Regions from separate parts of the Guptibacillus hwajinpoensis genome, predicted to be linked through region 3. Evidence: riboswitches for the same ligand, from Rfam matches in the RefSeq annotation. Region 3 holds a riboswitch; each other region holds the start of a gene.

The links. A riboswitch is a leader RNA that binds a small molecule or an ion and turns the genes downstream of it on or off. The one in region 3 is predicted to bind thiamine pyrophosphate.
Region 1: another riboswitch for thiamine pyrophosphate. It lies ahead of thiE (thiamine phosphate synthase); the one in region 3 lies ahead of ABFG93_RS00420 (3-oxoacyl-ACP reductase).
Region 2: another riboswitch for thiamine pyrophosphate. It lies ahead of tenA (thiaminase II); the one in region 3 lies ahead of ABFG93_RS00420 (3-oxoacyl-ACP reductase).

The regions. Positions count from the first base shown of each region.
Region 1 is NZ_CP156674.1:3,720,171-3,731,259, reverse strand. Features, by position in the region: gene ABFG93_RS19240 (MTH1187 family thiamine-binding protein) at 46-351, opposite strand; gene ABFG93_RS19235 (ABC transporter permease) at 354-1,124, opposite strand; gene ABFG93_RS19230 (ABC transporter ATP-binding protein) at 1,128-1,823, opposite strand; gene thiD (bifunctional hydroxymethylpyrimidine kinase/phosphomethylpyrimidine kinase) at 1,961-2,773, opposite strand; gene thiO (glycine oxidase ThiO) at 2,799-3,881, opposite strand; gene ABFG93_RS19215 (thiazole synthase) at 3,903-4,661, opposite strand; gene thiS (sulfur carrier protein ThiS) at 4,666-4,863, opposite strand; gene thiE (thiamine phosphate synthase) at 4,860-5,492, opposite strand; TPP riboswitch at 5,641-5,758, opposite strand; gene ABFG93_RS19200 (M14 family metallopeptidase) at 5,810-6,997, opposite strand; gene ABFG93_RS19195 (LTA synthase family protein) at 7,101-8,975, opposite strand; gene ABFG93_RS19190 (ROK family glucokinase) at 9,272-10,249, opposite strand; gene nfsA (oxygen-insensitive NADPH nitroreductase) at 10,273-11,022, opposite strand; gene ABFG93_RS19180 (YqgQ family protein) at 11,006-11,089, opposite strand, start outside.
Region 2 is NZ_CP156674.1:752,693-763,781, forward strand. Features, by position in the region: gene ABFG93_RS03865 (DegV family protein) at 1-655, shown strand, start outside; gene ABFG93_RS03870 (hypothetical protein) at 743-874, shown strand; gene ABFG93_RS03875 (energy-coupling factor transporter transmembrane component T family protein) at 947-1,741, opposite strand; gene ABFG93_RS03880 (ABC transporter ATP-binding protein) at 1,719-3,167, opposite strand; gene ABFG93_RS03885 (ECF transporter S component) at 3,179-3,757, opposite strand; gene tenA (thiaminase II) at 3,754-4,446, opposite strand; TPP riboswitch at 4,582-4,684, opposite strand; gene ABFG93_RS03895 (histidine kinase N-terminal domain-containing protein) at 4,723-5,883, opposite strand; gene ABFG93_RS03900 (SDR family oxidoreductase) at 6,029-6,898, shown strand; gene ABFG93_RS03905 (Ku protein) at 7,028-7,849, shown strand; gene ligD (non-homologous end-joining DNA ligase) at 7,846-8,748, shown strand; gene ligD (non-homologous end-joining DNA ligase) at 8,715-9,605, shown strand; gene ABFG93_RS03920 (LacI family DNA-binding transcriptional regulator) at 9,624-10,664, opposite strand; gene ABFG93_RS03925 (sugar ABC transporter permease) at 10,888-11,089, opposite strand, start outside.
Region 3 is NZ_CP156674.1:81,268-92,356, reverse strand. Features, by position in the region: gene ABFG93_RS00455 (NADP-dependent oxidoreductase) at 1-86, shown strand, start outside; gene ABFG93_RS00450 (GNAT family N-acetyltransferase) at 717-1,298, shown strand; gene ABFG93_RS22985 (hypothetical protein) at 2,111-2,353, shown strand; gene ABFG93_RS00440 (hypothetical protein) at 2,424-3,032, shown strand; gene ABFG93_RS00435 (GNAT family N-acetyltransferase) at 3,276-4,505, shown strand; gene ABFG93_RS00430 (DUF523 domain-containing protein) at 4,781-5,239, shown strand; partial or broken gene ABFG93_RS00425 (helix-turn-helix domain-containing protein) at 5,851-6,239, shown strand; TPP riboswitch at 6,365-6,465, shown strand; gene ABFG93_RS00420 (3-oxoacyl-ACP reductase) at 6,613-7,365, shown strand; gene ABFG93_RS00415 (LLM class flavin-dependent oxidoreductase) at 7,448-8,755, shown strand; gene ABFG93_RS00410 (hypothetical protein) at 9,163-9,375, opposite strand; partial or broken gene aroA (3-phosphoshikimate 1-carboxyvinyltransferase) at 9,550-10,485, opposite strand; gene ABFG93_RS00400 (hypothetical protein) at 10,464-10,685, shown strand; gene ABFG93_RS00395 (hypothetical protein) at 10,734-11,089, shown strand, end outside.

The sequences.
Region 1 (11,089 bases), 420 kb from region 3:
AAAACAGCCAATATGGCTGTTTTTTTACTGGCTTCCTTTTTTATACTACTTCAGGTGTCTCTCGACTGATTCAAGCTTGTCGTCCATTTTTCCTTTTTTATCACGTCTATCATCAATACGGATATTCGTTGCTACCCGTTCAATTCCAGCTTGAAATGGCGCTTCATGAATGGCCTGTACCACCTCAAGAAGATCAGACAGTTCTCCTTCAATTAGCGTACTCATAGGGGTCAGGCGATACGTAACCCGATCGGTAAACGTTTCTAAGACCTCCTGTACATTTGCAACATACCTACTCACACTTGGTGTTTCTGTTCCTATCGGAATCACAGTGACATCTACTATAGCCATGATTAATTACCTCCTTCATTAGAAATAAGCTGCATATTTTGATTATAGAAGAATCGATACGTAACAAGCGAAATAATCATTGCACAAATCGAAACCGATGAAAAAATACTAATGGAAATAACAATCTGATACCGGATCGCTTCAATTGGGGAAGCTCCTCCAAGTATTAAACCTGTCATCATTCCCGGCAGCTGTACAAGACCAATTGTTTTTAATCCATCCACATTTGGAATCATGGCAGCTCGAATCGTTTTTCTAATAATCATTTGCGATGCTTGAGCCGGATTAGCCCCCAGTGACAGTGCAGCAAGGATCTTCCCCCTGCTATCATGAAATTCATTTTTCATTCGCTCAAAGGCGAGTCCAGATGCTACCATACTATTCCCGATAATCATTCCACTCATAGGAATCACCTGTTCTGATTGGAACGGTATAATATCAAATAGGATCCATAATGATAACACAAACACTTCAATCAGTATCAATGAACCCAATGATAACATAAATGCGTGTGGAATCCCTTTTCCTCTTTTCCCCGCCTGTTTGGCAGCAATCACCAGCATGATAGCTATCCACAAACCTATTCCCTGCCAGTCTGGCATTGAAAACAAAAATGTTAATATATACCCTATAAAAAAGAGCTGAATAACGCCTCGGAAGGAAGACCAGATCGCTGATTTACCGATTCCAAGGGAAAAAAGGTAGGAAAGTGATACCGGAATCATCACAAAAAGGATCATTGTTAATAGCGAGAGATTCGAAATCCCCGTCATGTGCTAGCCCTCAAGAAAATGCGTTAGAGCTTTTGATTTCGGGTGATGAAATAACTCTTCTGTTTCTCCCCGCTCTTCGAGACGCCCTTCATACATAAACAGCGTGTATTGTCCCAATCGTTCTGCCTGCTTTAAATCGTGTGTAATCATAAGAATTGTCTTCCCTTCTTCATAAACGAGCGTATGTAATAGTTCTTCCATCCACTCAACTGTCCTCATATCAAGAGCGCTTGTTACTTCATCTAACAGAAGCACATCTGGATCATTTGCAAGTGTTCGAGCAAAAGCGACTCGCTGTTGTTCCCCTCCTGAGAGATGCTCGACGTCTTTCATTAGAAATTCTTCATGGAGCTGAACTTTTTTCAAGAGTGCTATTCCCTGTTCCTCATCCCAGTACTTTTTCAGATCAGGACCAAATTTTAAATTGTCTTTTACGGTACCGTCAAATAGATGCGCTTGCTGAAACACCATTCCAATGCTGCGTCTTAATTCATCAATCGGATAATCGTCAATCTTCTTCCCTTTTACATAAATGTCTCCCTGGTCTGGATCCTCCAGTCTGTTTAATAACATTAACAGACTACTCTTTCCGGAACCCGAAGGACCGATAATGGTGGTTAGTGTTCCCTCCTTCAAAGCAAAGTTCACACCTGTCACACGTTCACTTTTCACTTTTTTCACTTCAATTATTGGTTTCATAACGTAACCTTTCCTGAAAATGGCTTATGATTATCGTTTATATCATACCCCAATTCTATACACTATCTCGAAGATAACACTCACTTGATTTTAAATCACCTTTTGAAAAGAAAAAAATAACCCTGCATTTAGCAGAGTTACTCGTTTTCTGAATTAAACTCGTTTAAACGATATGCGGCATGATTTGTAGGACCTATTCCTTTACCTATTGGTAAGGAATGTGTAATTGCAGACGTAATAAATGCTTTAGCTCTTGAAACAGCTTCAGGTATGCTTTTATCTTTTGCTAATTCTGCTGCAATACACGCTGAAAACGTGCATCCCGTGCCATGTGTATGTTTGGTTTCGATTCGCTTAGATTGATAGTGATAAAATTGCTCGTTCACATACAGCACGTCGATAGAATTAGCCCCCTCCATATGGCCACCTTTAATCAACACGGCTTTTGACCCACATTGAGCAAGTTCTTTTGCAGCAATTTCCATTTCTTCAATCGAAGCAATCTTCATGTTATTTAGCATTGCTGAGGCTTCAGGGACATTTGGTGTTATCACAGCACCAAGCGGAAGTAATTTTTCTTTCATAGCAAGAACCGCATCCTTTTGTAGTAATGATGCGCCTCCTTTAGCAATCATGACAGGATCTATCACAAGGTTTGAAAGCTGATATTCCCTTATTTTTCCAGCTACAATTTCGATAATGTCACTTGAGAAAAGCATTCCTGTTTTGACTGCATCGGCTCTGATGTCTGATAGGACAGCATCAAGTTGGGAGCGGACTGCCTCCACTGACTGAGGGAAAACCTCATGAACTCCAAGCGTATTTTGAGCAGTTAATGCTGTAATTGCACTCATGCCATATACGTCTCTCTCCTGAAACGTTTTTAAATCGGCCTGGATTCCAGCACCTCCGCCACTATCAGATCCTGCGATCGTAAGCACTTTTTTCATTCGTATCTTCTCCTCTCTATTAACCCTAAAAACGATTTGGTCTAAATCGATCAATAGAGACCATTTGCGGTTCTCCTTCGATTTCATCTGCAACAATTTTTGCTGTAATCGGACTAAGAAGAATTCCGTTACGATAATGTCCTGTAGCTAAAATAACCTCTGGATTCTTTGCGATTCTTCCAATAAGAGGAAAACCATCCTGTGTGGCTGGTCGCAAACCCGCCCATCTATGAAACGGTGCTTTTCCGATAAGTCCAGGGATTACTTTTTTACTCCATTTTTCCAGGCGTCCAACCCCATGCGCCGTTACATTTGTATCAAACCCAGCAATATCTTCTGAAGCACCAGCTACAAGTGATCCGTTGCCTTTTCCAACTAGATATCCCTGACTGGTGAAAATGATATGGTTCAGTTTCGGCCCATCATAAGCGCAAATTTGACCCCTTATCGGATAAACAGGAAGTGAGAAACCAAGTTTTTCTTCCCACTTCATGGACCAAGCACCAGTACAAATAACGTTTATATCCGCTTCAATCTGATGTTGATCAGTTACAACTGTACGATTAACAAGATTTGCTTCACCAGCACGCTCGATTACCCTGACACCAAGATTTCTGCAGGCTTGCAATAACGCTTTTACATAATCAGGGGCATAGATATGAGACTCCTCCGGACACCATAATGCAGCTACAATCTCTTTTGAAAGTTCTGGCTCTTTTTCCCTGACTTCATCACCTGAAAGAATGTAGGATTCAACTCCGAAGTCTTTTTGCCAGCTTTGTTTTGTTTCCAGTGACAAACGGTCAGCTTCATGATAAATACAATAAAGGCTTCCACTCTCGTTATATTCAAAATCCATTTTAGACACCTGTTTAATCGCCTTCTGCCATTCAGGATACAATTGGAGACTTTTTTGACAGAGTCTAAAAAAATCATCAGGATCTTCCTCAATTTCGGAGTATGGGGCCAGCATTCCTGCAGCAGCTCCAGAAGCCTGTCCCCCACATTCAAAAGCTTCTATCACGGTTATGTCGTGCCCTCTTATAGCGCACTCATAAGCAATGGAAAGGCCGATTACCCCTCCACCTACAATCGAAATTTTCGCCAAGAAGTTCCCTCCTTCCACGTACTATATGGGGCTACTAGCAGTCGCATATTTTTTCTTTGGAATTCTACCAGCTAAGTAGGATAATCTCCCCGCATGAATAGCCAGTTTAACTGCTTCAGCCATTTTGACGGGATTTCTGGCTTTTGCAATGGCTGTATTTAGAAGCACACCATCTGCACCAAGCTCCATTGCTTTTGTAACATCAGCAGCCTCCCCCAACCCTGCATCCACAATGACAGGTACAGAAAGCTGTTCTGTAATGATTTCAATATTGTAAGGATTCAATATTCCGAGACCAGTACCAATTGGAGAACCTCCAGGCATGACAGCTGATGCACCAGCTTCCTGTAGTCGGTAACAAAGAGCCGGATCGTCCGATGTGTAAGGAAGTACGATAAACCCTTCACTGGCCAGAACCTCAGTCGCCTTCAGCGTTTCAATAGGGTCTGGCAGAAGTATTTTTTCATCTCTACTAACCTCGATTTTGATCCAATCACTTAGCCCTGAGGCGCGTGCAAGGCGAGCAATCCGTATGGCTTCCTCTGCAGTTGTAGCACCTGAGGTGTTCGGTAAATAATGAAATGTTTTACCTTCCATATGCTGAAGGATCGCATCTTCGTCAGGGTTTTGTAAATTTACTCTCCGAATCGCAAAGGTGAGAACATCGGCTCCTGAAACCTCAATGGCTTGATTTTGAACATATGGATTTGGATATCTGCCTGTCCCGAGAAAAAGACGCGATGACAACTGCTTTCCTGCAATGGTTAACTTATCGTTCATAAACTCATCCCCCTCCTACGAAATGAACTAACTCAATTTTCATCCCATCACTTACTTTCGTTTCAAGCCACTGTGATCGATCAACAATGTTACCTTCCACTTCAGTTACTACGAGGCCCTCCTGTAATTCAAAATGAGCAATAACCTCCTGCAAATTTGTCACATTAAGTTCATAAGGCTCACCATTAATAAATAATGTCATTGATTGGACGCCTCCTCAATTGATTGGTTGAACATCTCACATGTTCCCTTTACATCTTCACTACCAACAACTTCACTGATCACACATATCCGGTTTGCTCCTGCTTTCACTACCTCAGCGACATTATGAAGTTTAATTCCTCCAATAGCTACAAAAGGAATCGTAATTTCCGATGCTACTTCTTTTATATAAGCTGTTGTTACTGGATCTACAACATCACTCTTGCTATTTGTAGGGAAAATAGGGCCAGCGCCTATATAATCTGCCCCGCCCTTTTCCGCTTCACGAGCTTCCTCAATTCGATGAGTAGAAATACCAATTATTTTATTTGGTCCAACAATTGTTCTTGCGACTTCTAAAGGCAAATCATCCTGCCCGAGATGAATACCATCTGCGTCAACCGCAAGTGCTACGTCAATATGGTCATTCACAATGAAGGGGATGTTGTATTCTCGCGTTAACTCTCTTAGCTTCTGCGCTTTCTCAAGAACAACCTTTTTAGAACTAGTTTTGTCACGTAACTGAATAATTTCTGCACCACCACATATGGCTTCTTCCATTACTTCACTTAGATCGCGTGCTGGATGAAACTCTTCTCCTGTAATCACGTATAATTGGAAATCCTTCATCATTAACCTCCTCTATTTATCTAAAATGTTTTATGACCAACACTGGAATATGAGACCCTCGTCCCCTTCTAAAATAAACACATCTTAGAATAAAAGATTCTCTGCACGTAAAAATGCCCTCATTCCGCGTTAGGAATGAGGGCAGTATAAACACCGCTACCGACTTCCCTACGCTGGTATCAACCAGATCAGGTTCAAAAGGGTAAAAGAAATAGTAGTTTCTTTTTCTCAGCCCCCCTATTATGCGGGCACCCCTAGTCACAAACATTATGAAGTTAAGTTTATTATTACAAAAAGAACGGAAAAAAACAAGCAAACTACATGTATAAAGAAGAGAGAAAGATCCCAATTGTATCTTGATAAATTTTACTGAACTGCGAAATTGGAAGTGGGTTTTCTCCTTTACCTATTTCCACTGTAAATCCTGGCTGTCTAAATTCTTTAATAAACCAATCTTTGTAACCTGCAAAACTATCAACGTACCGAATTCCTCTATAACCGCTAAGCCTTGAAAATTCATTTACAAGAATTTCTGACTCAGGCGGTTCAAGTCCTTCGTAACCCCAAAAAATCACTTCTCCCTGCGAGTGAAAAGCTAGCGCGCGGTTAAAATTTTTTCTTCTTGTAAGATCAGCAATAGCAATGGCTTCCGGCTCAGTTAGCGGTTCTGTTCCAGGATAATTTCTTGGAGAGGGTTTTTTGGGTTTACGCTCTGCTTCTACTTCCCACTTAGCCGGATACTGATTGTTTAAATCTACACCTCTGATGTTCGCTTTCCACCGATTAAATTGATCGCTTCCGTTGTTTATGTTGTCGGCAATCGTTCGAAACGGTTCTTCTTCAGGTAAACCGTTTATAACAAGATCCACCCCATCAGGATTAACCATCGGAACGACTGACAATGAAGTGGATTCATACAGAGGCGGGACAACTACCCCACTTAACATCTGTGTATTGGTTAATTCTCGTGCATAATCATCTATAAATTTCATTATGAGCGTCGAGGTAAGCCATTCATTTGCATGAAAAGAGCCATTCATGTGCACCTTTTTTTCCCCTTTACCAATTACTAGCTCCGGTAGTGGCTTTCCCATAACTGATTCACCAATCACCGCTCGTTTAATAAATGGATAAACTGCTAAAAGTTTACGAATGTCGGTTACCATTACATTGTAATCATAGTTTTGATTCGGGTTAATAAGCGACCATGTCACTCGAATTGGGATATCAACTTTTTCCCCAGGGACGAGCGCAAAAGGGTTGGTATCATTGATAAGGAGCACGCCATCAAGCGGAGCTCCATACCAACCCGCTATTTTCCAGAGCGTGTCCCCTTTTTTAATGGTATACCGTTTTGTAACATATCCAGGAATTAAAATGACATCACCAATGACAAGCTGATCTGGATTCTCGAGATTATTACTATCTAAAATAAGCTTGAGTGGCACTTGAAAAACACGACTGTATTTCCAAAGAGTGTTTCCGCTTTTCACTCTGACTCTCATCTTATCCCCCCCACATCCTTTTTCATACTAAGATATGAACAATCACCATGAACCTATGCATAAAAAAAGAAACCATGCAGAGCATGGTTTCTTCAGCTTATTCCTATTCATCTTCTTTTGTATTTCCCTGTTGCTCATCATGCTTTCCTAAAAAGCGTAATAAATCACCATAGACAATCTTGTCTGAGTAGGCAAGGTCAGTTTTTGCTTTTTCCATGTATGGCTCACAGGAAGCTTTATCCGTTTCCTCACCTGTTTCTTTATCATAACAAACGTTGCTTGTATACACATAATCTTCTGTTATAAAGCTACCATCACGAAGAATCGTAAAGTTGTCTTGCTCTTTGGCAAACAAGTCATTACCGAATTTAATCATGTCCTTTGTTTCAATTCCAAGAAGGTGCATAATTGTTGGTTTAAGGTCAATCTGTCCGCCAATCTGTTCCATTACTTTCCCTTCCTGTCCCGGAATGTGAATAATCAAAGGTACTTCTTGTAATTGTGTGGATTCAAATGGCGTAATTTCTTTTCCAAGAAACTCGCCCATTGCTTTATTGTGATTCTCTGAAATTCCATAATGATCACCGTACATCACAAAGATAGAGTCCTCATAAAGCCCTTCTTCTTTCATGCGATCAAAAAATTTCTTGATCGCTTCATCCTGATATCTTACAGTCGTGAAAAAGCGATTGACGGTTCCATCATCAGATGTCCACTCGGGAATATATTCATCTTCAGCTTCCAACGTAAACGGGAAATGGTTTGTCAGTGTAATATACTTTGCATAGTAAGGCTCGGGAAGCGTTTTAAGATATTTAATTGACTGATCGAAGAAATACTCGTCTTTTAGACCCCAACCAATAGAATTATCAGGTGTTACTGTAAAATCATTGATGTCATAAAATTTATCATATTCTAGAGCATCATACATAACATCGCGGTTCCAGAAACTTTTGTTATTTGCATGAAAAACAGCATTATAATAACCATTTTCGCTTAATATTTCAGGAGAAGCATTGTATTCATTACCTGAGTGTGTAAAAAATACTGCTCCACTCGGAAGTCCGTAAAGGGAATTCTCAAGAATAAACTCTGAATCAGATGTTTTTCCCTGAGCAGTCTGGTGATAAAAGTTAGGGAAATAGTAGCTCTCATCAATCAAATCATTTAGAAAAGGTGTAATTTCTTGTCCATCAACTTCCTCATTAATAACAAAATTTTGAGTTGATTCTAGTGAAACAAGAATAATATTCTTCCCTTCTGCTTTACCGAACATTTCCGGATCAGGCTCAACGTGATTGGCCTTTACGTAGTTCTCAATATCGACAATTTCACTTCCGTCAGCAAATGCTCGCTGAGCTTTTGCTTTCGACTGAAGAACAGCATCATAAACGTGATAATTGTATGTGCCGATGTATTTAATTAACATTTCACGGTCAAACGTTCTCGTCAGTAGCTGAGGACGCTCAGTTTCAGCAAGTCCTACGTTAATGGCGAAGAGTGCAATTGCACTAGCAAAAACAATGGCAATTTCCTTCTTTTTCACTTCATATGCTTTCGTTTTGCGAACGATTAAATAAATAGCAAGAATAACAATATCCATGAATAATAGGAAGTCGTAGCCACTGATAAGTTCTTGAATACTGTTGCCTAGTTCCCCCATGTTATTCGTTTGGAATAACAATGGAATGGTGATAAAGTCTGTAAATTCTCGGTAATAGACAACGTTAGCAAAAAGAATGAACGAACCGATAAAATTAATTATAAGTAGAACCCTGTTGCGATACTTTGGTGAAGCGAATAAGGCAAAACCAAGGAACAGCAGGACGGAACTTACTGGATTAAGGAAGAGAATAAATCCTTCCATTTTATTTTCAGGTTCAATGTTAAATGCAAATTCATAGACAAGATAAGTTTTGAGCCATAGCAAAAATGCTACGAGTAAAAAGAATGAATACTTGTTTTGTAGCTTTTTCATAATTTTTCTTAGTACCTCCTTAGTTGATATAAGGAAAAGCTACCATTCGTTTCTCCGACCATACATAAACGCTATCATAGTATGTTTTAGAAATTTTTTCAACTAACTTTAGTCCTTATTTTATAATTTACTTTTTGATTAGATGCCTATTCTCTTTTCCGCGTCCGTTACTAATAACGATTGAGAATGGGGAAAAGTTTCATTCAGCGTCATTTTCCACAAAAAAAAGAAGAGATCAGGCTCTGCTGACCTCACTTTTACCCTTATATGACAAGGTTAAACGCATTCAACTAGGACTATTTCATCAATTTCGTTTTCACAAGCCATGCTCCACCAATTACTCCTGCATCGTTTCCAAGTGTAGCAATTGCAAAGTCTGCCCCTTCTTTAACTCTAGGTAGTGCAAATTTCTCAAACTGCTCTTTAAGAGGAGTCAGAAGGGCTTCTCCCGCTTTTGAAACGCCCCCGCCAATGACAATTTTTGATGGGTTAATTGAATTAGCAAGATTTCCAACAGCCAGCCCGAGATGGAATGTCACATTTTGCACAACTTCTACAGCATACTTATCCTTCGATTGTGCTGTTTCAAAAATATCACGGGCAGTTAACTCGTTATGCTCTTTATATCTAGCATATAGTAAACTATCTTTATGAGATTCAATACTGTTAAGTGCGATACGGACAATACCCGTTGCAGAGGCAACTGTTTCAAGACAACCTGATTTACCACAGTTACAAGGCGCTCCACCCTCTGGTATGGATGTTATGTGACCGATTTCTCCAGCCATTCCATTTGTGCCATGAATGATGGTACCGTTGGTAATAATCCCACCACCAACACCAGTTCCAAGAGTAACACACAATAAGTCTCTTGCACCATCACCAGCCCCTCGCCACATCTCACCAAGAGCTGCTATATTCGCGTCGTTATCAATAATAACAGGAAGACCTGTTTCAATCTCCAATTTATCTTTAAGAGGGAAGTTGAGCCAACCTATATTCACAGCCTGATAGATAAAACCAGTTTCCATTTCAATAAAACCAGGTGCTCCCATCCCAATACCTGCAAACTTATCTTTGGTTATATCCATTTCCGCCATCTTATCGTCAATCGCTCTTGCGATGTGCACCGTAATATGTCGACCTTCTTCGGATTTATCCGTTGGAATTTCCCATTTATTTAAAATCTCTCCGTAATAATCTAGGAATGCAAGCTTAATAGTTGTTCCACCTAAATCGACACCAATCAACCACTTCTCTTCTTTCATCTTCATCCACCCTTTGAACTAAGTATTATTTAATTTAATGGAAATCCTTTTTTCTTGAGAAACTTCTTCATATAAGTGCGAACTGGTTTTGTTAATTTATGAGCCATCAGTGAAGACCATCCCACTGTACGCTCTCCACTAGTTCGATCTGAATAATAGGCCGAAATCGTTTCATCGTACTTTCTTAATCCCTCTTTAAAGGCATCAGGATTCTGTTCATACTCATCCACATGATATATGTTCTCTAGAGGTAAGCGAGGTTTTATATTCGGATCTTGCGCAGGATAACCGACACATAGTCCAAATAACGGAACGACGTAATCAGGAAGCTGTAATACATCACTTACTTCTTCAAGATCGTTCCGAATTCCACCGATATAACAAATACCTAGACCCATCGACTCTGCAGCTATGGAAGCATTCTGGGCTGCTAATGCTGCGTCAATTAAACCCACCATGAATTTCTCTGTTGATTCAGTTGTTTCCTTAACAGATGTTCCATGCATCTCTGCTGCAGCATGGTGACGATTATAATCCGCACAAAAAACAAAGAAATGTCCATTCTTCTCCACATAGCTCTGGTTTCCAGCCAATTGTGCTAGCTTTTTTTTCTTCTCTTGATCTTTCACACCAATAATCGAATAAGCCTGTATGTAACTCGACGTGGAAGCTGCTTGAGCAGCCTTAACGAGAGTATGAACTTGTTCATTCGTTAAAGGTTCATCTTTAAATGACCTTATCGAACGGTGTTCGAGAATCGTTTCAATTGTTTCGTTCATGTTTGTCTCTCTCCCTGCCTATTTCATTTCGCAAAATCATTCTCGCAACAAGATAATTGTCTTGTTC
Region 2 (11,089 bases), 670 kb from region 3:
GATACGAGAAACGTTTGTTAAGTATGCAGAGCAGGGACAGCCTTTTATTTACATTGCGCTCTCCTCCGGTATTTCAGGCACCTATCAATCTGCAGCCGTCATTAAGAATGAAGTTCAGGGAGATTTTCCTGACGTTCAAATGGAGATCATTGACTCGAAAGCCGCATCACTTGGGTACGGACTAATGGCAATTCATGCAGCAAAGCTTGCTGAAAATGGAAAATCAGTTGATGAGATTCTTCAGAGTTTAACAACATCCTACCTCACACATATGGAACATATTTTTACCGTTGACGACCTTGAATTTCTTCAGCGTGGTGGAAGAGTAAGTAGAGCATCGGCATTCATTGGTGGAATGCTTAAAATCAAACCCGTATTGAACGTTGAAGATGGAAAACTCGTTCCCATCGAAAAGATCCGTGGCAAAAACAAAGTATATAAACGAATGGTAGAAATCATGCAGGAACGCGGTGTTAACCTGCAGTCTCAGCTCATCGGGATTTCGCATGGTGATGACCTCGAAAGTGCTGAGAAACTGAAAAGTGTGATTCAAGAAACATACGGCAGTGAAAACTTCATAATTACTGAAGTTGGCGCCACCATTGGATCTCACTCCGGCCCAGGAACGCTTGCCCTGTTTTTCTTGAATAAATAAGGAAAAACTTCCTCCCTACATAGGATTAGTTTGAAACGTGCATCCTATAAGTATGCGTTAGATTCTATTGCTAAGGGAGGGCTACCGATGTCATCCACAAAAGATAACAATAAGAAACCTGTTGACCACAATGCAAAACGAATGGTGAAAAACAGGTTAAAAGAAGAAAATCGAGAAGGCGGAAAACATCAGTATTCAAAAGATTCGGATCATTTATAAAGTAAAACTTCCACCCCACCCTTAATTGTTGGATAAATAATAAGACCCCGGTTCATCGGATGAGCCGGGGTCTTATTGTCTTACATCAGTTATCGCGAAATAAGGATATGTCGTGCCAATCCAGGTGGCAAGCGCAAGACCTCCTGTTATAAACAGCACAAAATAAAGATCTCGTTTTGAAACACTTTGTTGGTAGTAATACGTCCGTTTCTCGTTACTAAATTGCTTTGCTTCCATTGCAACAGCGATTCGATGCGCTCTTCTAATGCTCTGTGATAAGAGCGGAACGGCATATAGCTTCACAGATTGCATGATCCGAGCAAAGCCTTTCTTCTTTTTTACTCCTCTTATCAGAAGTGCAGCTCTCAGTTGCTGAAATTCTTCCATCATCACTGGGAGAATCCTGACAGCCGCCATGAAACTATAGGCAAAGCGCGGTGGAACTTTTAACTGCTGAATGAGTGAATAGAAAAGAGATACAGGTCTTGTTGTTAATGCAAACAACAATCCCAGCAATGCAAAATTCAGCGCCCTAAACCCAATGTGAAGCCCTCGATAAAAGCTTTCTTCAGTGATATGAATGAGACCCCACTTCCACCATGTTGTTGACCCCTGTCCAAAGAAAATCATACTTGAGGCACTTGAGAAAAATAGAATCAGGAAAGGGATCATCATAATCAGCAGCAGTTTCTTCTTATGCCCTGTCGCAAACCATACGAGTATAAGGGGAACTACAGTGATATTCACAATCATATTGGGGTTATGAATAAATAACAACAGTAGAAATATGAGTAGAAAGAAAGTAAGCTTGAACGCTGGGTTCAGGCGATGAAGCCACGTTTCTTCATATTGAAGAGTCCATTGCATGGCGATCAACCTCCCCTATTCGATCTGAGCAACGATCCTGTACAAGAATTCCGGCATCGACCACCCATTCTCTAGTCGCATAATTCTTAACGATATGCTCATCATGCGTAACCATTAAGATCAACATTCCATTTGCCCTTAACTCTTCAAAAAGCTGTAACAGCTTAAAGGTATTCCTTGCATCCTGACCAAATGTTGGCTCATCTAAAAGCAAGACGGGTTGATCGCCAAACATCGCTGTTCCAACACTTAAGCGGCGCTTCTGCCCTGTAGAAAGCTGATAAGGATGAAGGGTGCTCACGTGGTCCAATTCATACGAATGCAGCCATGATACCACTTTTTCGTTAACTTCTGGATCACCAGTAATCTCAAGGGAATATGCAAGCTCTTCATAAACTGAATTGGTCACAAACTGAAATTCTGGATTTTGAAAAACAAATGCAAATTGCTGACGCGCATCACTTACCGTTTTTAGCTCCTGGCCATAAATTATTTTATGACCGGTAGTTTTCATAACGCTCATCAAGCTTAATAGAAGGGAGCTCTTTCCCGCTCCATTTTCACCCGTTATCGCGATCCATTCCCCTTCATTCGCCGTGATCTCACGCACATCAATTTTAGGAACTTTTCCACGATAACCTTTTAAATTATGGATAGATAAAACCATCCCCCCTGTATTTACTTGCGGGATAACATTTTCACTCACATGCTCTTCCCAGACACCCGGATACCAAATGCCATAATTCTTTAATTGCTGTTTATAAAATGAAAAAATGGTGTTTGGGTCTGAATCAGCAAGAATCTTCCCTTCCCCATCAAACAAAACAATCCGGTCGACAAAGTCAATCACCTCATCAATTTTATGCTCTACAATAATCATGGTTTGTTTCGCTTTAATTTCTTTTATGGTAGTCCAGACTTCTGTCGTTCCTTCTGGATCGAGTAGTGCTGTTGGTTCATCAAGGAAAATCATTTCAGGCTCGAGTGCAAGCATAGAAGCAATTGCGAGGCGCTGCTTCATCCCTTGCGAGAGCGTACTAATTTCAATATGGGGATCGTTAAACGAAAGACCCGCTTTCTTTAAATAGTGCTGAATAAGTCCCTTCATTTCAGACTGAGGCACTGCTCGATTCTCTAGCACAAACGCAATTTCTTCATCTACGTATGGCATACAAAATTGTGCATCGGGATCCTGGAAGACGACCCCAGTGGATTCGGGTATGATCGCTTCATCTGCCTTCATTGGTACTGGAACGGCATTCGGGATTAATCCTGACAGTATTTGAAGTAACGTCGATTTCCCGCATCCACTAGGTCCGAGAAATAGCACTTTCTCGCCTTGAGAGATATTAAGAGATAAATCCTCAAACAATAATGTTGGTACACCTGCATATTTTACGCGCAAATTCGTAACGCCTGCTTTCATACAATCACTCCTCAACGATCAAGCGCTTTATAGTCCTCGTCACTTGCTGGTCGAATCAGACTTGTAACGCCAGTCTTTTCCAATGCTTCAACTAGGAAGTAAGCTAGAATCCCAGCTAGCAGCAATCCTCCTAATAAACGAGCACCGATTAGTAATAATAAATTCCAGAGTGCAAGGTCCATAACGTAGCCATACGCCGCATCCATCACGAGCGATCCTACAGCTGCCGCAATACCGCCAAGCGCTGCTACAAATGCTGTATAGCGCTTGTAACCAAATAGGGCAAACATCAATTCCGTTCCGAGCCCCTGAACTACGCCATATAAAAGAACAGATAATCCGTACTCTGATCCAACTAAAAATTCACCAGAGGCAGCAGCAGTCTCTGCCAGGAGAGCTACACCTGGCTTACGAAGAAGAAGCATAGCTACCGTACCGGCAATAAACCACATTCCGTAAATGAGGTCGCCGATATGAAGCCCAAATGGTTTAAATACGTTGTAAACCGGGCCCCATAATTTATAAATAATGCCAAAGACAAGCGCAATTACGATTGTTATCAAAATATCGGACAATTTTAAGCGTTTCATGTTTTTACTCCCCTTCCTATTTCAACCGGCCACTGCTCAACAGTATAAGCCATTTCCCAGAACCCATATTCCAACTGACAGCTAATCATGAAATACTCCTTAATCCTTTTTAATTCATTCTCTGGTGCAGTTTCAGCCCATTTATCAAGCATTTTTCTTAGCTGATCGGTTACAGGCTCCATCGATTTTTCTCCGTAAAAAGTAATCCAATCATAAAAAGGATGGGTTTCATCAGGCTGGACTTCTTCCATTAAACGCTGTCCTATTTCAAGATACGTCCACGGGCATGGTAAGAGAGCCGCAACAATTTCACCGAGAGTTCCTGAATGTGCTGCCTCAAGCATATGCCTTGTGTAATGATGTGCGGTCGGAGCAAGTGGAAACCCATGAAGCTCCTCATAAGTTACTTCAGCAGCGCGACATAAGTTGTTATGTGGGTGAATTTCGCTATGGAGGACAAAGGAAATTTGCTCATTAAATAGCGCCATTTCTTCTCTTGTTTCACACTTTGAAACAGCCATACCATAGATTTTCATAAACGTGTTTAAATACTCAAAATCCTGCTTAACATAGTGAACAAGCTGATCCTTTTCTAATTCCCCAGCAGCTATCCCTCGTACGAAAGGATGATCAAAAATAGCCTCAAAAATCGGGGCAGCTTCCTCTCTTAGCTCTTGCGTAAATGACATATAAAAAACTCCTCTCCGCTTTTCATCCGCCTGATGAAGAGGGAAAGGAGAGTGAATGCGATCTCCGTCATTTTTGGTATCACCTTTTATATGTAAAGACATATAAAAGCCGCTCCAAAAATGGAGCGGCTGCGATTGCATCCGTCTCCACTTTCCTCCGCTGGCGCTAACCAGATCAGGTTCAAAGGGTCCAGGCAATCCTGTCTCAGTCACGTAAATGACTCCCCTAGTGGATATTAAAAAGCTTTTAATTCATGTAATATAGTTTATAAACTACTATGCTTTCCACTCATTGTCAACCATAACCGGAAGTTTGATAACAAAAGTCGTTTTGGTTTCATTTGACCGAACATTAATAAAACCCTTATGTTTTTCAATAATCTGCTTACATACCGATAAACCAAGTCCCGTTCCAAGATTCTTTGTACTAATGAAGGGATCGAATATGCGATCTATAAGATGAGTTGGTATCAACTTGCCATTATTAGTAATTTCAATGACTATTAGCTGACCATCGCATCTGCCATTGATTTCAATCAGACGGTTTTTCACAGGATTTTCATTCAATTCTTCAATAGAATTGATCATGATATTAAGGATAACCTGTTTTAACTGCTCTTCTACCCCATATACCATTAAATCCTGTTCAATGGTTGTTTTCACCTCAATCATTGATTCCAACAGCCTTGGGTAAAGAACTTCCGTTGTATAAGCTAGCAAGTCGCTTACATTTGCAGGTAACGGATTATCATCAATACCTCGCATTTTTGATAAATATAGAAATTGACTAACCTTTTTTTCAAGATTTTCCATTTCTCCATTGATAATTGCAAAGTAGTGTTGCCACATTTCTTTATTCATCGCTTGATTATGCTCAAGCAGCTTTAAAAATCCTTTAATAGAGGTTAACGGATTTCGAAATTCATGAGCGAAACTTGCTCCAAGCTGCCCAAGGATTGTTAATCGATCACTATGCATCTCCTGGATGAATTTATTTTTATCCTGAATGATGCTATCTTTAAGATTCGTGTACTCTGTCACGGAATGATACAAATACGCATTAAAGTATTTGTTTATGATTTCAAGGGCTTTCGAAAGCTCGTTTCGATTAAATTCTGATTGATTGAGAACCGAGATGACAACTGATCTTCCTGAATTAATATTGGCTACTAATTCTCCAATATTAACATTGGCCTCAATTCGCTCACTTGCAATTTTCTTTGTTAGTGTTTTAATCCAGCTTTCATCCTGATTACGAATATACTTTGTGATTAATTCTACTGTTCGTTTTCCATTTTTGATTATTTCTTCATAATAGGGATCATCCGGTGAAAGTCTCGCAATAGCAAGCCACCTATTTACAATTTCAGGCTGAAAACGTTCGAGAAACGTGGCAAGCTGCTCTTCAAAATTTTGTTTTAAGTGGTTACTACTCATGACATTCGCCTCACTGACTACTGGTAAGTTTGTTTCATTTTATCACGTATTACGTTTTTCCTCACATGGTCTTACGATTTCAGGTTTGAAAACAAGAAAAATTGGTAAATCCTTTCATATACACATTACCGAAAGGAGATTACTTATGCGTCCTGAATTCAGACAAACTAACGGCCAACCCGCCCAACATCAAAATCACCAACCAGGTTCAGAGAAGGAAATGAACCCTTCTCCACTGACTGAGGATAACGATTATAAAGGTTCAGGGAAATTATCGAACAAAGTAGCACTTATCACTGGAGGCGACAGTGGTATTGGTGAAGCAGCCGCTATCGCATATGCGAAAGAAGGAGCAAAGCTTGCAATTGTTTACCTCGATGAGCATGAAGATGCTGAGAATACCAAAAAGCAAATTGAAGATGAGGGCAGCGAATGTCTTCTTCTACCGGGAGATATTGGTGACGAAGCTTTTTGCTCAAGTGTGATTAACCAGGTAATCGAGCACTATGGGCAACTTGATGTGTTAATTAATAACGCCGCAGAACAGCATCCTAAACAAGGACTGGAGGAGATAACGGCTGAACAATTAGAGAAAACCTTTCGCACCAATGTCTTCTCAATGTTTCATTTAACAAAAGCCGCACTTCCACACCTCAAGAAAGGAAGTGCGATCATCAATACGTCCTCTGTAACAGCATACGAAGGAAACGAGCAGCTCATTGATTACTCCAGTACGAAAGGCGCCATAACTGCTTTCACAAGAAGCCTTGCGAAATCACTGGTAGGCAAAGGCATTCGTGTAAATAGCATGGCACCTGGTCCAATCTGGACACCGCTTATTCCTTCCACATTCTCTGCTGAGAAAGTGAAAAATTTTGGTACGAATACCCCAATGGGAAGACCAGGGCAACCGGAAGAGCTGGCCGCAGCTTATGTATTGCTTGGCTCAGACGGATCCTCATACATGACTGGCCAAACCCTTCACATTAACGGCGGGCAATATGTGACGTCTTAAAACCTCCTTCTCAAGGAGGTTTTTTTATGTATAATACAGAGTCGCTCAATATGCCTCTTCCACTATTTTCTATTATGGTTTTAAACGATGGTGAGAAACTAATGGAAAGTTAACTTTGAGAGGATGATCATGATGCATACGATGTGGAAAGGAGCGATTAGTTTTGGACTTGTTAATATTCCAATCAAACTTTATGCGGCTACAGAAGATAAGGATATTAAAATGCGGTACCTTCACCAGGAGTGCCACACGCCAATAAAGTATGAAAAGCGCTGTCCCAATTGTGATCGCTCGTTAGAATCAGATGAAATTGTTCGGGGTTATGAATATGAAGAGGGTAAGTTTGTGATTATGGAAAAAGATGAAATCGAATCACTTGCACGCGAAAAAAATAAGTCAGTTGAAATTGTAGACTTCATTGAACTGACTGACATCGATCCTGTATATTTCAACCGCTCTTATTTTATTGGGCCAAATGATAACGGCAATAAACCTTACATGCTGTTAAAACAAGCTATGGAGGAATCCGGGAGGATCGGACTTGCTAAGATTACAATTCGCTCCAAAGAGCATCTGGCAGCGGTTCGAGTGTATGAGAAAGGATTAATGCTTGAAACCATGTATTTCCCTGATGAAGTTAGAGCCATCGATAACGTCCCCGATTTACCAGAAGAGCTAGAAGTAAGCGACAAAGAAAAGAAGTTAGCTAAACAGCTCATCGAACAGCTAACAACAAAGTTTGAGCCTTCCAACTACAAAGACGAACGACGGGAAGCGATCATGGCTTTGATTGAAAGCAAAATTTCCGGTGATGAAATCAAAGTGGTTGAAGAAAAACCAAAACGGAATGTCGCAGACTTGATGGACGCCCTACAAGCAAGTCTCGACTCTACTCCTAAACCGGCGAAAAAGAAAAAAGCAGCCCCTAGAAAGAAAAAGGTCGCGAAATGACTAGGTCTTTACTTCCAATGCTTCCAACCCTGTCCTCCTCTTTTCCTGGTAGCGAAGGTTGGATTTACGAAGTGAAATATGATGGATATCGAGCGATTTTGGACTGGGATGGGGAAACGATTCAGATAACTAGCCGAAATGGTCATCATCTGAACAAAAGATTTCAAATCTTACACGACGCTCTATCCTCCCTATTTGTCACATACAACATCATTCCCTGTTGTTTAGACGGAGAAATTTGTATTCTTAAAAATGAGTACTGTGCTGATTTTGAGTCCCTTCATAAACGTAAGGAGAAACCGATTACCTTTATGGTGTTCGATCTGCTTACACTTGAGAAGAAGCTACTTCTATCCTCTCCATTGCATGAAAGAAAAAAGGCATTACAACAAGTATTACAAGGACTTCCTGATAATAGATCCATTGCGATGGTTCACATGCATGAAACAATAGACGGCTTATGGGAACTTGTCCAGCACTATAAAGGGGAAGGAGTGGTTTGTAAAAAGCATAACAGTCTTTACAGAGAAGGGAAAAGAACGGAAAACTGGCTGAAGATCAAGAATTGGAAAAGCGCGACCGTTTTTTTAAACGCTTATGATCATCGAAATGGTTATTTTCATACTGCGGTGAAACGATCAGGAGGAATATATGAAATTGCCCGCTTTTCCCACGGGTTAAGTTCCGAAGAGCGAGGAGCATTATTAGAAATTATCAAAGGAAATACATCAAAGGAAAAGCAGAGCCTTTCTTACGTAAAGCCAGGCATTGTATTGGAACTAGAATATCTGGATCTTTACAATGAAATGTTAAGGCACCCAAGATTTAAACGGTTTTGCTTCCAAAAACCCTGGGAGGATTGCACGTGGGAAACCATTCAATCATCGTTAACGATATAGAGGTTAGTATTTCAAACCCTGACAAATACCTTTGGCCTGGTATTACAAAAGCTGACTACCTACACTATTTAGCTACTATCTCACCTCTCATGCTGCCCTTTTTACAAAAAAAACCCTTAACCGTTATTCGATTTCCTGATGGTGTAGATGGAGAAGCGTTTTATCAGCGTAACTGCCCTGATTATGCACCGGAGTATATTGATACAGTTTATATGGATGACAATAATCATATTATTTGCTCTGATTTACCTTCCCTTCTATGGCTAGGAAACCAAGCAGCCATTGAATTTCATATTCCTTTCTCGCCTTATGACAGCCACATGCCCTTTGAAATTGTATTTGACCTTGATCCACCCTCACAGGATGAGTTCTACCTTGCTGCAAACGCTGCAAAACAAATTAAGCTCGTCCTTGATCGTCTTCAATTAACTGGGTTTCTTAAACTATCCGGTAATAAAGGGTTGCAAATTCATATTCCACTTCCAATTGATACATTTACGTATGAAGATACGAAGCAATTCACTGCTTTTATTGCAAACTATTTAGTCGAAACGGATCCACAATCATTTACGACTGAAAGGTTAAAAAAGAACCGCCATGGACGACTCTATATCGATTATGTCCAGCATGCTGCAGGAAAAACGATCATAGCTCCTTATTCAGCCAGAGGAAATCAAGATGGCCTTGTTGCTGCACCAATTGAATGGGACGAATTAACAGAAGAACTATTACCTAAAACGTTTACAATGAAGGAAGTTATCAAACGCACTTCATGTCCTTTTCGTCACTTAGAAGACGCACGTCAGAAACAACCTTTCCAACCAATCCTTGAGTGGCTGTCCAAGTTAAAAAAGTAGCCATTCTCATAGGAGTGGCTACTTCACTTTCTCATTTTCGGTAAGCGTTTTCACTGTCCAGCGTTCAACGACTTTATGTGGCACACAGACTCTTTTGTTTCCTGAATCAGGATCGTGAATCTTTTCAAGCAAACAGTTAACCGCCTCATACCCGAGTTGAAAAATATTAATATCAACTGAAGTTAATGGCGGACTTGCATACTCAGCCAGCATCACATTGTTAAAGCTTATAATTGAGACATCCTCAGGGACAGAAAGTCCCATTTCATCAAGCTTACTCATAATCCCAAGAGCCATTAAATCATCGGCTACAACAAGCGCTGTTGGCGGTTCCTCAAGGGTGAACAATTCCATCACCGCTTCCTGTCCACCTTCTTTTAGAAACTCTACATGAACAACATAGTCATCATTATGAAGAATATTGGCTTCTCGAAGTGCTTTTTCATACCCACTCAATCGGTCGACGGTTACAACCAGATCCAGATTTCCTCCAACAAAAGCTATGCGTTCGTGTCCCTTACTAATAAAGTGCTCTGTCACATCTTTTGCTGCTCGGAAGTTATCATTATCCACATGAGTAATGGAATCTGGGTTGGCTAATGGTTTACCAATAACAGTAAATGGAAAGTTCTGTTCTTCAAGAAACGTCATGATTTTATCGTCAATTCTTGAGTAAAGCATTACGATCCCATCGACTCGTCTCCCATGAACCATCCCCATTACACCTTCTAAAATTTCTTCTTCCTTTGATCCTGTAGATATATAGATCGTGTAATCTTTCTCATGTGCTTTCGTACTGATGCCCCGAAGTACCTCAGGGAAAAACGGATTCTGAAAAACTTTATCCGCTGAACTCGGCATTACGAGCCCGATTGTTTGTGTGCTTCGATTAGCAAGACTTCTTGCATTATAATTCGGATGATAGCCAAGGTATTCCATCGCTTCACGAACACGGCGCTTCGTTTGTTCACTAATTCGTGAATTGTTCGCAATCACACGCGATACCGTCGAAGGTGCAACATTTGCAAGCTTAGCTACATCTTTAATGGTTACTGCCACTTCTATTCCTCCTATCCACTCTCTTACGGTTATCCTTAAAGTTTATAGACACATCTAAAACCTTCTACAGGTTTTTACGATTCTTTATAATTAACCATTCTAAACGATTTCTATTTAAAAAGACATCTCATATAAAAAGGAGAAAGAAGCACCAAGAGTATCTTCCCTCTTAAACTTCTCTCTCCATTTCCGATGGGAAACTTCCATCAGTGTTGCTCTTTGATTATCCCTTCGTTCCCCCTGCTGTAAGGCCAGAAATAAAGTAACGTTGAAGCGAAAGGAACAAGATAGAAATTGGAATGGCAATTAAAACCGATCCTGCTGCAAACGTGGTAAACTCATTTCCAAACTGATCAGAAATCATCTTGTATAATCCAACAGCTAGCGTGAATCTCTCTTCACTTCTTAAAATAACCTGTGCGAGG
Region 3 (11,089 bases):
TGTTTCCTTTTGAAGAAGCTAAACATGCTTTAGCGTATACAGAGACAGGTAAAGCTAAAGGGAAAGTAATTCTTAAGTTAAGGTGATACTGAGTGTCTGAATGAGCACTAACACTATAAAAAAGTTACCTTACTAATACAAATGTTCTTAAACTAACGGGTTAGCGTTAGTGCAAGAAGCTAGTTTCCTTTTAGTACCTAATACCTATCGATTCTTTCTTCAACAATCAGGCGCGATTGCTGAACAATGAGCAGTAGCTTTTTTACTCGAATAGTTCCATAAATGATTGAATGTAAATAATTAAGAAACCCAGCTAATCTTCTAATGTGAAGGTAGCTGGGTTTTTAAAGTTGGATGTGCAAAATAAAACTCAAAATATACGCAAATTATCGGTCAAAGTGACAGCAAGTGAAGCAGTAATCAATCGTTACAAAAATACTGGTTTTTGGTAAAGCTATGTATTAACATGACAGTCATGTTAATCAGCAAACGGGCCAGATTGTTGCAAAAAAAATGAAGAATAAAATGGATATTTATGTTAAAGTACAAATGAGTTTGTGAAAGATTGTACTTAAAGTAACGAGGCAGATTAGTGGAAGAAGAGTTGCTTAACCTCCATATTTTATCTGACCCTTATAAAAAATAAACAACTGACACTTGGATACAGGACAGTTCGTTTATATAATTCTACCAAAGAAGAAAAGGAGAGAAGAATTATGGAGATAACACCAGTAGTATTAATAGGAGATAGAGTAAAGATACAACCTATGGAGGATTATCACGTACAGGAATTATTTGATGCGGGAAACAATCCAGATATATGGGCATACATGCCAATGAAGGTTCAATCGATTGAAGATATGAAGTACCTTGTGAATGGAGCACTTCTAGCGAGAGAGCAAGGAAGCGAATTTCCTTTTGTTATCTTCGATAAGGATTCGGGGAAAATTGTGGGAAGCACTCGTTTTCTTAATATATCCATACCAAACCGTAACTTGGAAATTGGTTGGACATGGCTGTCTCCAACTGTTTGGCGAACTAGAATAAATACGGAATGTAAGTATCTTCTTTTGAAACACTGCTTTGAGACACTTGGGACGATTCGTGTTCAATTGAAAACAGATAGTCGAAATGTGCGGTCTCAGCAGGCAATGGAACGGCTGGGTGCGGTAAAAGAAGGAGTGCTTCGAAATCATGTGGTTATGCCTGACGGTTATCTAAGAGACTCTGTTTTTTACAGTATAATCGACCAAGAATGGGTGCTAGTGAAGGACAATTTGGAGAGTATGCTACGATAATCCAGTATTTTCGAAGTGTTGCTTATTAAACTAACTGGGTGCGTTAGCGCAAGAGCTAGTTGCCTTTTAGTACCTAATTCCTATCGATTATATCTGCAACAAACAGGCGCGTTTGTGAAGTAACAAAAAAGGTCTAATTTCCCAATTTTAATGCTGGGAAATCGGACCTTTTTATATTTACATATAGTGCTAAATAGCACTTGAAAGGGTGCAAAATAACTCCAAAAGTGACAAAGAAAAGAGCTTAATTATAAAAAATTCTTATTCATTTATCTGGAGCTTTTCAGGAAAATCAAATAAAATAAAACACCTAGCCAGTTCTTTAGCACTGGCTAGGTGTTTTATTAATTATTGATTATCTTGAGAAAAACTTACATTTAATCGATTTGTTAATTTATTCAACGTTGGATGCAGTACAAAATAAATCGAAAAAACAATATAACCAGCACCAGATAGTACGAGGATGAATAAAGCGGAACTTATTTCCCCCAATAGACCCCCAAGAAAATAGCCAAGAGGACTTAAGGAACCTAGAAGAGAAGATAAGAAGGCAAACCCAATTCCTAAATATTCTTTAGGTAAATTAACCTGAATGAGTGTTTGTATATAGGTGCTTAAGATACCCACTCCTATCCAGGCAGCACCAAAGAATAAAAAAGGGACCAGAAATAGACCATGGAATTGCTTTTATCTGGATTGAGAGGCATAAAAGTTGGCTAGGGCTCTGGGAAGGAGAAGAATATTTAACCGAATACCATCCATCACTAAGACATGTGGCTTTTAGGATTCCATTTGAAGAGATGGAGAACTCTGTGAATTGGTTGCACAGTAAAGGGATAGAAGCTGTACCTTTCGGAAACAGGATATCAGTGCAGCCATTTGTATGGCCTAATCAGGGGAATGCTTCTGTCTATTTTAAAGATCCAGATGGAAACAGTTTGGAGTTCATGAGTTTTGTTTCTGTTCCGGACGAACTTAAACAAGAAAGTGGGAAATTTGAAATGACAAAGTGGATGGAAATAGTACGCCTAAGAGGAGAAGAGGATACCTTGTGAAGATAAGAAGGGTTACTTTAAAAACAAAAGATCTTGATAAAATGAAAATTTTTATACAGAAATTCTAGGTATGCCATTATCAAAAGAATGCCAAGAAAGTTTTCAGGTATCAATTGGTTCAAGTCAATTGAAATTTACATCAAGAAATGTAAAAGGCGATCCTTATTACCATTTTGCTTTCAATATCCCTTCAAATAAATTCAAAGAGGCTAAAGCATGGCTAGAAGGTAAAGTTGAACTGAATTATGAAGAAGGAAAAGATGAGGCGGATTTTCCGAACCTTCCTGGCCATTCACTATACTTTTATGACCCTTCTGAAAATGTAGTTGAGTTTATCTCCAGACATTCTATAGCCAAAGCTAGTGATGAACCATTTTCACAAAATAGCATTCTAAATATTAGTGAAATTAGCCTTACTGTGGATGATGCAATAAAAACTGGAAGACAATTAATGGACATTGGGATTAACGAGCGTGATAACCACCAAATAAGCGACGAATCACTTAATTTTATGGGGAATCGTGCAATTGGAGTCTTTATTTTGTTAGTTCAACTAGGTAGAAGATGGATATTTTCTGATAAGGTTTCTGCTATTTATCCAATTGATCTAGAGGTAAATACGAATGATCAAATAGTAGTAAATGAGAACCATGCAGTAACAATTAATCCGACTAGCTAATAGATTTTAGGTGCTTATTCAAGTATCTCGGAGCTTATCTTTAATAAGATAGGCTCTTTTAATTTGAAATAAAAGATTGAGTTATGTGGATTGATTTGAAATAATTGGTATTAGAGATACATCCTAAATGTTCTGGTAGGTTAAAGGTGTTGTTAGATTAAATTAATCGTAAAGCGAGTGATTCCAATGTGATTTCTGAGTTGTACAGCATCGATATTATAAAACTCAGGAGGTACTGCGGTTATGACAGAGATAGTTACATTCGCTCCTGAAAAGGAGTTTAGAATAAATGCAGAAACAGTCTTTCAAAAACATTCAGAGTTGATTAAACAAGTATTGCCTGAATCACAGGTTTACCACGTTGGTAGTACGGCAGTTAGAGGTTCTTTGACAAAAGGAGATGTCGATCTTCAAGTTCGAGTGACTCAAGAAGATTTTGCTAAAGCAAAAGAATCATTGATGGCAATGTATAGTCTAAACAATGGTAGTGACCAAACTTCCTTTTTTTGTGCATTTGAAAAGGAAGATGAAATACTCCCTGTTGGTATCCAGCTCACAGTTAATGGTTCTTCGGTAGATAAATTTCGCAAAGTAACTCAATTTTTCTGCGAACATCCATCATATACAGAAGCCTACAATCATTTGAAGATGAAGTTTGAAGGCGAAGATATGGAGGAGTATAGAAACGAGAAATCTTCTTTTATTGCAAAGATCCTTTCCACAACAGAATATGAGCAACTATCCAAAAGGATGGATCTTTATGAAAAAGTAAAATTTGTTGAAGGTGAAACATTTTTAACAATTGAAGAAACGAAGAATCTTACTCATTCGGAAATGGTTGAACTTATTAATCATTTGAAAATAGATCCTTCCATTAGTATCGTTAAAAATGTCATCGTCCTTGTTAACTCTAAGTTTAATAGTGAAATTGACGCACTTTTAGTAAACAATGGTTTTGAGTTGCGTGAGGAAAATATTACTGTACGAAGAGATTTAGATAACATTTCACTAAAAGAAGATGTTCACTTTTCAATTAAATCATTAAATGAAATTTCCACGAGTGATTTTAAGAGAGTTTGGAAAGAATCTATGGCTAACTCGTTAAATGCACCTTCTTCATTAAATGTAGATGAACAAATGCGAAGTGTAGAGGTTGAGCTAGGTCCAACCTATAAAGCATCTTGTCTTGTAGCATATGAAAGTGATCGTCCTTTAGGTGTAGTAATGCCACATATAGAACCAGGTACTACTAACGAAGGTCGACTTTTTTACTTTGGATTAGTTCGAAGTGAGAGAGGTAAGGGGAAGAGTAAGCAGCTTCATAAGCAAGCGTTGGAAATATTGAAAAATGATTTTGATGCTGCCTATTATATCGGGAGTACGGGAAAAGATAACACTCCTATGTTAAAGACTTTTAGAAATAGTGGGTGCACTATCGTTGAAAGCAATAAGGTATATAAGAGAAAAGTATAAATCATATACAAGAAACCATGAAGTTGAACCATCTGTTGTTTGAATTCCTCAGTAAACGTACGCCGTGATCGTTTGGTCATAATAGACGCTCCTCATATAAAGGTTTTAGTAAAGTCTATATGACCTTAATTTATTTGTCTAACTGAGTGTAGCCGATTCAATAAGACTAATATTCAACAAACGGGAGGTTCCTTGAATAATACTTTTGCGTATGTTCACGTAAATACATTATCCTTTTCATTACGATTATAGAGTATTTAAAAGAGGTGTGACTTATGATATTAGTGAGTTCCTGTTTAGCTGGGTTAGAGGTAAGGTATGACGGTCACCATAGTTTAAATACAAATGTTAGAACATTAGTAGAGGAGAATAATGCCGTAACTATCTGTCCTGAATTGCTTGGGGGATTTTCAACTCCAAGAGAACCTGCTGAAATAGTAGGCGGGGACGGTGAAGACGTCTTAAATGGTAAGGCGAGAGTCATTGAAAGATCTGGTAAAGATGTAACCCAACTATACATAAAAGGAGCTTACACCACCTTGGATAAAGCAATAGAAATAGGTGCAACTATTGTTGTTCTTAAAGAGAATAGTCCATCCTGTGGTAGTTCTATGATCTATAATGGGGAATTCATCGGTAAAAGGGTTTTGGGTAATGGTGTTACTTCAGCTTTATTAAAAAGAAATGGATTAAGAGTCATTTCAGAAAAGCAGTTTGCTGAAGGCTCATACTAACTTTTAATTAAACGATTAATATATTAGTACCTATCTTCATGATCTTCATGAAAAGGGAGCAATTCAAGAATAACCTTTGCCTGGAGGAACTACTTTGAGTTTATTTAAATCTATGACTAATAGACAAATGATAAATTGGAAAAAGGGAGCAATAGTTGGCTTTTATACCTATTTGATATTGTTATTTGTGAACTACACTCATAATCTAATTTTTACAGATGATTTCTTTTCATCGGCTATAATCTTTTGGTCGGGTTTAATAGTTGCCTTGGGTTATGAGATTGTCTTAAATCTTAATGATAAAAGAAAAATAAGAAAGATTTTAGAATGAGCGTGAATGACGTATAGAATAAAAGCGATTGATGTTGCGTCTTCCATTATAGGGCCATTTTCTGGAATAAAGAGAAGGGGTTATTAGGAAGTGAAAGAAACTCTAAGTTATTCGATTAATGGGTCTAGTAATGAAAAAAGAAGTAGATGTAAACGCTAGAATGAAGTTAACAGTTTTCCCTAGGCTGAATTTTACACTTTTGCTTCATCAATCTAAAACTCTAGTAAACTAATAATAATTGTTATTTTATTGGGGGGGTAGGATTTTGGAGGAGAAATTTATGTTGTATGTACAGATTCATCAATTGTATGAGCGAAAGTTTAGAAAGTCACAAATCGCAAAAGAACTTAAAGTGTCACGACCTACGATCTATAAATACTTACAAATGACATTTGAGGAGGCTAAAAAACTTTTAGAAGGCCCTCATCGAAACCCTAGAAAGTTAGCCCCTTATCGAGACTGGATTATTGCCTGGCTGGAAGAGTATCCGCACCTTAGTGCAGCACAAATCAGAGATTGGCTCCTGGAGCGTTATCCTAACTTGGTGATTGGGGAAAGTACTGTCAGACATATGTGAAAGAAATGCTTGAGATCTATCAGATTAAGAAAAAAGTAATGGTTAGGCAATATGAAACCATTCCTGAACAGCCAATGGGGAAGCAGATTCAATAGATTAGTTATGAAAGAAGATATAACATGTTAATTTTAGAATAACAAAGTTATAGAAATACTTTAACTAGCCATATTTCCTTGACATAAATTTCTTAACACTATAACATTAAATATAACTTAAATATATGCACTAGGGGTGTTATTTAACTGAGATGAGTATTAGCTCAAACCCTTTGAACCTGAACTAGCTGAAACTAGCGTAGGAAAGTGTAAACTCTAATACATACTTAAAGAGCGATTGTACCTTATTCTTAATATGTAGTTATTTGTTTTTACGCAACTTTCCTATGGGAAGGTTGCGTATTTTTTATTTTATCTATCATTTTATTATTTAAGTTTCATCAAAATTAAAAATATAGGAGTTGTTATGATGACTAGAACAGTATTAGTAACAGGTAGTAGTAGAGGTTTAGGAGCAACTATTGTAAAGACATTGGCACAACAAGGATTTCAAGTGGTTATCAATTACTATAAAAGCAAAGATGCTGCTGAGAAGCTCGTTTCTGAGATTGGTGAAGAGAATGCTATTGCAATTCAGGCTAATGTAACAAATCGTAAAGAAGTAGATAAATTGATAAAAAAAGCAACGGAATATTTTGGTCAAATAGATGTTGTAGTCAACAATGCATTAGTAGACTTCAAATTTGATCCAAACAAACAGAAAACCTTCACAGAACTCACTTGGGATGATTATCAAAAACAACTAGATGGTACTTTAAAAGCAGCATTTAATGTAGTTCAAAGCGTCATACCTCAATTTATTGAACGACAAAATGGAAGTATTATAAGTATAGGTACTAATTTATATCAAAATCCTGTTGTACCCTACCACGAATATACAACAGCTAAAGCTGGATTAATAGGTTTTACACGTAATATCGCTTCTGAATTAGGACTATATGGTATAAAAGCGAATGTAGTTTCAGGTGGATTATTAAAAACGACTGACGCCAGTGCTGTTACAACACCAGAAGTATTCGATTTAATTGCTCAATCAACGCCATTGAAGAAGGTGACCACACCTCAAGATGTAGCCAATATGGTCGCTTATTTATCTTCGGAAAATGCGAACGGTATTACAGGTCAAAATTTCACAGTAGATGGCGGTTTGACAATGAACTAATAGCTTAAATTACCATAGATAATCCTTCAAAAAAAGGAGTATACAAGACAATTAATAATGATGTATTTTGAGGTGTAAACAAATGACAAAAACTAAAGAAAAACAACTACACTTAGGTGTTTTGCTGTATGGTTGTGGACACCATCAAGCTGCTTGGTTAATGCCTGACTCAAGCGTTGAACGTATTGGAGACATTTCTTATTACCAATCTTTAGCACAGTTAGCAGAAAAAGGTTACTTTGACGCAGTATTCTTTGCTGATAATCAATCATTTCAAGGTAAAGATTCTAGTGATATGCCAGCATTTTGGTTTGATCCATTAGTCAATTTAACTGCTATTTCTCAAGTGACGAATCATGTGGGATTAGTTTCAACAATTTCAAGTACTTTTTCTAATCCTTTCACAGCTTCACGACAACTATTAAGTTTAGACCATATTACAAAAGGACGTGTTGGTTGGAATCTCGTTACGTCAATGACTGATTTAGAGGCGTTAAATCATAGTATGGAAGAACTACCTTCTCTTGACAAACGCTATGAGAAGGCAGATGAATTCGCTGCTTTAATGAATAAGTTATTTCTTTCATGGGACAGTAATGAGTTTCTACATCATCGAGAAGAAAGAACATTGATAAATCCTTCAAACATTCAGCCTTTTAATCACGATGGTACCTATTTTAAAGTGTATGGCCCATCCACTACGCCAAAAAGTCCGCAAGGAAAACCAGTATCAATGCAAGCAGGGGCATCTAAACAAGGCATTGCATTAGCCGCAAAATATGCCGATGCAGTCTATTCAGTGTCGTGGAACTTAAAGCAAGCAAAAAAATTTCGTAAAAAATTAGATGAACAAGTTAAACAAAGCGAAGACAGCAATAGACATATTAAAGTATTTCCAGGCTTAGTAACCTATGTAGGTCATACTCATGAAGAAGCTTTAGCCAAAAAAGCAGCATTAGATGAGCAATTACCTCTTGAAACAGCTTTAAAACAGTTGAGTTTCTTTATTCAACAAGACTGTTCTAATTGGAAAATTGATAAAGAAGTACCTCAATTACCCCCAGTAGAAGAATTTACTGGTCCAGTTGGACGTTACGAAACGATACTAGAAATTATTAATGATACACAACCTACAGTAAGAGAATTATTAGGATATCTTAATGCAGGCGGTGGACATCACACGCTGATAGGTACACCCGACGAAATTGTGGATCAGATGGAAGTCTGGTTTGAAGCTGGTGTGGCTGACGGATTTAATCTTATGCCTCCTACATTACCCGATAGTTTAGAAGACTTTGTTGAACTAATTGTTCCTGAAATGCAAAAAAGAGGTATTTTCAGAAAGAAATATGAAGGTCATACCTTCCGTGAACATTTAGGATTAACATAATAAATTATTATAAAATGACTGTACTAGTTGAAGAGGCAAGATGTTGGTATTAGTATAAAAACTTGAGAATCTTCTCGTAAGAGTAATTATAATTGGACTTACTGATTCAGACAATATTTATGTAATAGGGTATAATAATAAAAAAGGTGAAGAAATAACAAATAAAAAAGATGGAAAATACATTGATGATTAGTTCTGCAATCGGGCGCAATTCTTGAAGAGGAATTGTGCCTTTTTCAGTAATAGGGCCAAATTCTTGAACAACTATTTTAAAGTTAATTGGATAATTATGTGAAAATATTGTTGATATTGTGAAGAATGTAATCAACAATAGTAGGGGGCTATGGTTATTCACATAGAACACATTTTTGGCCAATAAAAAAGAGAAGGGATTTCTCCTCCTCACTTTAGCGACCTGCTTCTCTACGTTCTCTCAGTTCGATTTCTTTTTGAGCTTCATATATGTCGCCCACAAAAGCACTGAACGTACGCTTACCGAGTCTGAATGTAAAATTAGCACTTGTGTTACTCTGTTTAGAATCTCCTCCATTCACATCAATTTCAGGCATATTAACCTTAGGAGTGTACACCGCATTACTGGCTGGAGTCGCAACTTCCAAAGGGGGTACTACCAACATTTTGACGTAAAACCCACTCTATGACATTTTTTTGGAATTAAAAAGACTTTCCTGCGCTAAGAAGAAAAATCGTCTTTTTGTTTCTTGTTAAACTAAAGAATAATTAGTTTAATAAGGATTAAAACTACCCTTTGTTCTAATCAATTTAAGCAACATTTAAAGATGACGTATATTCAAGCCTAAGCTCTCCAACAACCTAAAATACTGGGGACAAGTTTTAGAAACACATCCTGGATCATTTATTTGAATCCCTTCAACTTTTGAACCTATAAGTGCTATTGACATAGCAACTCTATGATCATCATGAGTATTTAGCAAAGTTGGTTTCGGATTACCTGGATACACTTTTAATCCATCTTCAAATTCCTCTACTTTAATTCCTAACTTAGTTAAAGATTCACATATTACACTAATACGATTTGATTCATGATGGCGTATATGTTCAACATCCTTTATGGTTATTGGTCTATCTGCAAATGGAGCTATTGATGCTAATGTTAAAGTCTGATCTGACATCTCCCTCATAGAAATTTCAAATCCACCTTTTAATTGGGTAACCCCTTTTAATTCAATAAAAGATGAACCCTTTGTTACCTTACATCCCATTTGTTCAAGGACATCAACCATTTTTATATCTGGCTGTTTTGTTTCATAAGTTAGATTATCGATTCGGATTTTACCATTTGTCAGTGCTGCAAGGGCTAGAAAGTAACATGCTGTAGAAGCATCTGCTTCTAACTCTATATCATGTGGAGTGTAATGCGAAGGATGAACTACTATTTTTTTTAGGTTTTTATCATATTCAACATTGGCACCGAATTTCTCCATTAATTGTAGTGTTAAAAACACATAGGAATGTTGAACAATGTAATCCTTAATGTTCACTGTGATTGATTCTTTAGCATAAGGTGACGGAATCAGTAAACCACTAATAAATTGGCTAGAAATCTTACCCGAAAGGCTAACATCGCCTCCAGCTAATTCTTTACCTTTTATTTACAACGGATAGTAACCTTTATTATTCAAAAATTCTATTTCGGCACCAAGTTCTTTTAAAGCATCTATTAAAGGTGAGATGGGTCTTTTACTCATACTTTCGCTTGCGTGAGGTCATTATTGTTCAAGGGGAAAATACAGAAGATGTTGAGGAATGGATTGAATTTCATACCCATAAATTTCATGAAGATTTCTTTGTTCATACCGTCACCGTTACACGATCGAAAGGTGAAGACGGAAGGAATCATTATGTAGGTACTATTGTCTTCCACAGAAGAGACAAAGAAGAGGATTAAAACCCAACTTGAGTACGGGGAAATCATACAACAAAGGAGCTCATTATCATGTCATCTTATCCATACAAACATTCAGAAGGTAGTTTGATTTATAAGGTTGAAACTTATCGATTTCGGTATCAAGGAGTTACCGCTGCTGATATTAAATTAATCGATGTTCCAGGAGAGAACTTTATGTTTGAATTCGAAATTGAAAAAGATGATAAGCACTGGCCAGAGTTACCGCATACATTCCATGAATCTAGTAGTAACGACCCTGATCTTCAACAAGAGATTGGTATGGAGCCAAATGGTGGAGGATTTGAAACTAAAGAGGAAGCGTTACAAACAGCTATCAACATGATTGAATCCTTACTTAACAAATACCGAAAACAAGGCGTTTTTTGGGAAGATATAAAGAAAAA